DNA from 2 places in the Kitasatospora sp. NBC_01246 genome. Region 2 is predicted to be linked to the other one. Evidence: riboswitches for the same ligand, from Rfam matches in the RefSeq annotation. Region 2 holds a riboswitch; the other holds the start of a gene.
What was found. Region 2 has a riboswitch for cyclic di-AMP ahead of OG618_RS22550 (transglycosylase family protein). Riboswitches for the same ligand answer to the same signal wherever they lie in the genome.
Positions count from the first base shown of each region.

Region 1: it holds a riboswitch for cyclic di-AMP, as region 2 does, so the genes downstream of both, OG618_RS20920 (M23 family metallopeptidase) here and OG618_RS22550 (transglycosylase family protein) in region 2, are expected to answer to the same signal.

Region 1 is NZ_CP108484.1:4,770,814-4,774,034, forward strand. Features, by position in the region: gene OG618_RS20905 (TetR/AcrR family transcriptional regulator) at 1-385, opposite strand, end outside; gene OG618_RS20910 (alpha/beta fold hydrolase) at 449-1,321, opposite strand; gene OG618_RS20915 (YiaA/YiaB family inner membrane protein) at 1,396-1,686, opposite strand; cyclic di-AMP (ydaO/yuaA leader) riboswitch at 1,931-2,089, shown strand; gene OG618_RS20920 (M23 family metallopeptidase) at 2,102-2,962, shown strand; gene OG618_RS20925 (hypothetical protein) at 3,034-3,221, opposite strand, start outside.
Region 2 is NZ_CP108484.1:5,140,747-5,143,967, forward strand. Features, by position in the region: gene OG618_RS22540 (SDR family NAD(P)-dependent oxidoreductase) at 1-127, opposite strand, end outside; gene OG618_RS22545 (cytochrome P450 family protein) at 286-1,560, shown strand; cyclic di-AMP (ydaO/yuaA leader) riboswitch at 1,835-2,007, shown strand; gene OG618_RS22550 (transglycosylase family protein) at 2,013-2,927, shown strand; gene eno (phosphopyruvate hydratase) at 3,183-3,221, shown strand, end outside.

The DNA.
Region 1 (3,221 bases), 370 kb from region 2:
GCACCGCGAGGATCACCCCGACCAGCCGGCCGCCCGCCCTGGTCAGGTCGTCGTCCGGCTGCGGGGCCTGCGGCAGCGCGGTGTACCGGTGCGGGTACTCGGTGGCGTAGCCGTGGTAGGCCCGCAGGACGGCGGCGACGGCGTCGTCCCCGCCGCGGCCGAGGGCGGCCTCGGCGAGCCGGTCGGCGAGTTCCTCGGTGACCCGGACGGCGATCAGCCGGCGCAGCTCGGCGAGTCCGCCGCTGACGTGCTTGTACAGCGAGGGGGTGGCCACCCGGGCCCGTCCGGCGACGGCGGCCAGGGTGAGGGCCTCGGGGCCCTGTTCGTCGATGAGGGCGAGGGCGTGGTCGACGACCTGCTCGGGGGTCAGTCCGACTCGGGGCATGGTGCGGTCTCCGTGGGCGAGGTAGCGGGCGGGCTCGGGCCGGCGCGGCGCGGAAGGGCGGGCTCAGGCCAGCTCGGCGAGGAAGGGCAGCAGGGCGTCGGCGGTGGCCTGCGGCCGGTCGGCCATCGGGTAGTGCCCGGAGCCCTCGATCATCACCTTGCGGCCGTTCAGCGCGGCGGCCTGCCGGTCGGCGACCAGCTCGGGGTCGGGGAAGTCGGGGTCCTTGGTGCCCATCACGACCAGCGCCGGGCAGCTCACGGCGGCGGTCCAGCCGTTCGGCGCGGAGTCCCCGCGCACGTAGCCCCGGGTGGCCTGCTTGCGGCCCGGCGTGCGCATCGCGGCGACCAGTCCGTCCACGTAGGCGTCGAAGTCGGCCGGCTTGGGACCGGGGTACGCCATCTTGCGGTGGTAGAGGCCCCAGAACGCGGGCGAGTGCACCAGCAGGACGCCCATCGCGCCGAACATCGCGCGCTGCAGCGCGTTCGGCGGGTTCTCGACGAAGGCGTCCACCAGGACGATCCCGGCCACCCGCTCCGGCGCGTCCCCGGCCACCTTGACCACCGTCGCACCGGCGTAGGAGTTGCCGAGCAGCGTGGCGCGGTCGATGCCGAGGTGGTCCAGCAGGGCCAGGACGTCGGTGGCGATCGCGGCCGGCGTGTAGTCGTCCCAGGCGATCGAGGACTCGCCGAAGCCGCGCAGGTCCAGGGTGATCACCCGGTGGCCCGCGGCCACCAGCAGCGGGCGCAGGTGCCGGTACGCGGCACGGCTGTCGAGCATCCCGGGGAGCAGGACGAGGGGGGTGCCGTCGCCCTGCTCGGTGTCGTCGAAGGCCAGCCGGCCGCCGGGGACGTCGAGGTACTGGGTGCTGGGGGTGAAGGTGCCGGGCATGTGGGCCTCCTCGGTCCGCGGGGCTGTCGGCGTTGCACCGATAGCCATAAAGCTAAGGCTAATAGCCTTAGCCGTCAACCCCTTGACCGGCCGGACCCCCGGGGTGGCCCCGGTGCCGCGGCTCAGACCCCCTCCACCTTGAACGGGTCGTGCTCGGCGAGCAGCTTCTCCAGCCGCGCCTGGTCCACCCGGGTGACGATCTCGTTGGTCTCCTGCCGGTCCCGGATCACTTTGGCCAGGGTGAAGGCGGAGGTGACGGTGTAGAGCAGGCCGACCGCGAGGAAGGCGCGGGTCCAGCCGCCGACCGGCAGATAGGCGATGCCGACGGCGAGGGCGCCGCCGGAGAGGGCGAAGGAGAGGACGGCCTGGAGGTGGTACGCGGCCGTGGTGCGTGACTGCATCGGTGCGTTCATGGCGCCAGGATCGCCGCGCCGGGAGCGCCGCACATGAGTAGGAGTACTCAAGTGGGGGACCGTTCGTTGACGTCCCCTCACGTTCGGTAGTGTCAGTTGCCGTCGATCCGCCCAAATCGCCCATCAGGTCACGTACCGTCCGGGTAGTATCCGGCTGTCCCGAACGGACGGCTTGGAATCAGAGGCTCCTAGGATTAACGTTTGATAACGCAGCGCGGTTCGTAACGCCGTACCCAGACGGCACCGTGCGCCGTCGCCTAATCCCGCCGGCCGGCCTCCGGGCAGGCCAGGGAGCCGGGGAACCATGTTCCTTGGGGTGAATCGGCCGGGCCCAGGCCCAGCCGTAGGAGACCTTCCTGCTCCGAACCCGTCAGCTAACCCGGTAGGCGCGAAGGAAGGAAAGGAGCGCGCCTCCGTGGCGTCGTCGCACTCTCCGGCACACCTGCCCGGCTCCCCCGCCGGCACCCAGCTGCTCGACCACCCCTGGCCGCCCGCCCACCCGGGCGAGTTCGGCGGGTCCGGCGTCGAGACCGGGCCGCAGGCCCCCGACAGCAACCGGCACCGGATGCCCCGTCAGACCCGCGGCACCGCCCCGCTGCTCGGCGTCACCGCCGTGGCCGCCACCCTCGGTGCGACCGGCTTCGCCTCCGCCACCCCGGCCGCCGCCCCCGCCGTCGAGGTCCCGGACGAGACCCCGGTCGCGCTCGCCGCGGACCCGGGCCTCGCGCTCGCCGCCCGGATCCAGCAGCAGGCCGACAGCCAGCGCACCGCCGCCGAGGAGGGCGCCCGCCTGCAGGCCGCCAAGGAGGCCGAGGTCAAGCGCGCGGCCCAGCAGCAGGAGGCCAAGCGGGCCGCGGAGGAGGCCGAGAAGGCCAAGCTCGCCGCCATCGAGCTGCCGGTGCGCGACTACCACCTCTCGGCCCACTACGGCCAGAGCGCCTCCTACTGGGCCCACCTGCACACCGGCCTGGACTTCGCCGCCGACACCGGCACCCCGGTCTACGCGGTCGGCCAGGGCACCATCACCTCGGCCGGCTGGGCCGGGTCGTACGGCTACCGGATCGTCGAGACGCTGCCCGACGGCACCGAGATCTGGTACTGCCACCTCTCCTCGATCATCAAGGGCTCCGGCAAGGTCGTCCCCGGCCAGCAGCTCGGCAAGGTGGGGGCCACCGGCAACGTCACCGGCCCGCACCTGCACCTGGAGGTCCGCCCCGGCGGCGGTGCCCCGGTCGACCCGGAGAGCTGGTTCGAGCAGCGCGGCGTGACCCCCTGACCGGCGTCACCTTCTGACAGCCCGCCGCGGTGCCCCGGCCGTCGTCACGACGGCCGGGGCACCGCGGCGTCTCAGGCCCCGGCGGCCGCGTCGGCCCCGTCCGGCCGGTCGGCGGACCCGTGCACGTGCCCGTCCCCGGGCGCGTAGCCGTCCTCGTCCCCGTACTCGTCGTCCCCGTACTCCCCGGCCTCCTCCGCCTCGCCGGGTGCCCCGGGCAGCTGCGCCAGGTACGCGTCGATCTCCTCCTGGCCCGGCTCCG
Region 2 (3,221 bases):
CGATGCCGACCTGCTGGTCGGCGATGAGGACGCCGGAGGCGCCCGCGGCGGTGAACCGGCGGGCGAGGCCGGCTCCCGACCCGCCGGCGAGTACGGCGATGACCACGACTGCCCCGGTGACCCGCATGGTGCGCTCCTCCCTGTGGGCGGCTCCGCACCGGCGCCCACGCATTTTGCTTGCGGAGGATCGTAGGCAGGTCCTGACCCTCCGCAACAGGGATTACCCCTCAGGTGACCAGGCTCACGCCTGCCGCGCCGGGGTTCCCCACCGGATACGGTCGACACATGCCAGTTCAGCCCGATTCAGCCCGCCCGCCGCTCTTCACCTGGGAGTTCGCCGCCGACCCGTACCCGGCGTACGCGTGGCTGCGGGAGCACGAACCGGTGCACCGCACCACCCTGCCGAGCGGGGTGGAGGCCTGGCTGGTGACCAGGTACGCCGACGCCCGGCAGGCGCTCGCCGACAGCCGGCTCTCGAAGGACCCGGCCCACCACAGCGGGCACGCCCACCGCAGCGGCCGGGTCGGCATCCCCGGCGAGCGCCAGGCCAATCTGATGACCCACCTGCTGAACATCGACCCGCCGGACCACACCCGGCTGCGCCGGCTGGTCTCGAAGGCGTTCACGCCGCGCCGGGTGGCGGAGTTCGAGCCCCGGGTGCAGCAGCTCACCGACCGGCTGATCGACGGCTTCGCGGAGCGCGGCTCGGCGGACCTGATCCACGAGTTCGCCTTCCCGCTGCCGATCTACGCGATCTGCGACCTGCTCGGCGTGCCGGCCGAGGACCAGGACGACTTCCGGGACTGGGCGGGCATGATGATCCGCCATGGCAGCGGGCAGCGCGGCGGGGTGGGACGCGCCGTCAAGCGGATGCGCGCCTACCTGGCGGAGCTGATCCACCGCAAGCGGGCCGATCCCGGCGACGACCTCATCTCGGGGCTGATCCGGGCCAGCGACCACGGTGAGCACCTGACCGAGAACGAGGCCGCGGCGATGGCCTTCATCCTCCTCTTCGCCGGGTTCGAGACGACCGTGAACCTGATCGGCAACGGCACCTACGCCCTGCTGCGCAACCCCGGGCAGCGGGCGCTGCTCCAGGACTCTATCGCCCGCGGCGAGACCGCGCTGCTGGAGACCGGTATCGAGGAACTCCTGCGCTACGACGGTCCGGTGGAGCTCGCCACCTGGCGGTTCGCGACCAGCCCGCTGACCATCGGCGGCGTGGACATCCCGGTCGGCGATCCGGTGCTGGTGGTGCTCGCGGCGGCGGACCGGGACCCGGCGCGGTTCGCCGACGAGAACACCCTCGACCTGGCCCGGACGGACAACCCGCACCTCGGCTTCGGGCACGGCATCCACTACTGCATCGGTGCGCCGCTGGCCCGGTTGGAGGGGCGCGCGGCGCTCACCACCCTGCTCACCCGGTTGCCCGATCTGCGACTCGCCGCTAGCCCGGAGGAGCTCCGCTGGCGCGGTGGCCTGATCATGCGTGGACTGCGCGATCTCCCGGTGGAATTCACCCCCGAGAAGCCCTCCGCGGCACCGGTGGACGGGCTCTGAGCAAATCCGTCCGGCGACCCCCGGCGGTGTCTCGATCTCGTCGCGCCGAGACCCCGACACGCTGACGGGGTGTCGCCGACACGCCCTATCAGCGGGTATGAATCAGCATCAAACCGGACATAGCCCTGTCGTTGGTAGGCGATCGGCCACGCGCCGTAATTTATGTGTGATACCTGCGATATGAGCTTGTTATTGATGTGAGGATCTGTCTACCCTCCCTGGAGTTCGCAGCTGCGGACCTCGTGCGCGGAACGCCGAATCCTGCCCGCCGCGTTACGGGAAACCGACCAGAACCCTTGGGCAGGGGCGGGGGAACCAGGTTTGTTGCCGTCCCCCACGGCTTGGGGTGAAGCCGCCCGCGCGGGCAGAAGGCGTCCGCGTCGTGCGGCCGGGCCACCTCCCGGTCCGAACCCGACAGCTCACCTCGCAGGCGTGCGGAGAGGGACTTCCCCATGCTCTTCGTCGGAACCGGCCGTCACCGTCGTCGCACCCAGACCGAGAAGGCCATCGCCGTTGCCGGCGTGGCCGGCGTCGGACTCGCCCTGCCGCTCCTCACCGCCACCGGCGCCTCGGCCGCCCCGGCCTCGACCTGGGACGCGGTCGCCCAGTGCGAGAGCGGCGGCAACTGGGGCATCAACACCGGCAACGGCTTCTACGGCGGCCTCCAGTTCACCTCCAGCACCTGGAAGGCGTTCGGCGGCACCTCGTACGCGCCGCAGGCCCACCAGGCCAGCCGGGCGCAGCAGATCTCGGTCGCCGAGAAGGTCCTCGCCTCGCAGGGGCCGGGCGCCTGGCCGGTCTGCTCCCAGAAGGCGGGCCTGGCCAAGGGCGGGGCCGCGGCCTCGGTCGACACCTCCTCGGACGCCGAGCCGACGGCCGCCGCCAAGCCGGCCCAGTCGAAGCCCGCGCAGAAGCCGGCGCAGAAGCCCGCCCAGAAGCCGGCCCAGCAGCAGGCCCCCAAGCCCGCCGCCCAGCAGGACGACCGGGCTCCGGGCTTCGCCGGCCAGCCGGGCTGGGACGCCGACGCGAAGGTCTTCTGGTACCAGAGCGACGGCGCCTGGTACTGGACCAGCCACCAGAGCGTCTACCAGCAGTACGCCGGTCAGCAGGCCGCCCAGCAGACGAGCGGGTACGCGGGCCAGGACAGCCGCCCCGCCGCCGCCCACGGCGCCCCGGCCGCGGCCGCTCCCGCGGCCCAGCAGCGCACCGGGCACGGCTACACCGTCCAGTCCGGTGACACCCTGTCGACGATCGCCGCCGCCCAGGGCGTCGAGGGCGGCTGGCAGACGCTGTACGACGGCAACCGCGGCACCGTCGGCACCGACCCCAACATGATCCTCCCGGGCCAGCAGCTCGACCTCGGCTGACCGCCCGTGTGGTGACTCCCCGTGCGGTGACGCCACGAAGGGGGCCGGTTCGGCCCCCTTCGTCCGCATCCGGCCGCATTTCGTGGGACAACCAGGTGAACTACCGGTGGGTAGCCCGGCCACACGCTGAGACGGGACCGAGGTCGACGTGGTCCCGGGAGCCCGTGCGGTTAGGCTCTGGTCGTAACGACTCCGCAACCATCCGGCCGACAGCACCCATCGTCAGCCGAACCTGCTTCCGCTAGGAGATGCCTCGTGCCGTCCATCGATGTCGTCGTAGCCCGTGAGATTCTC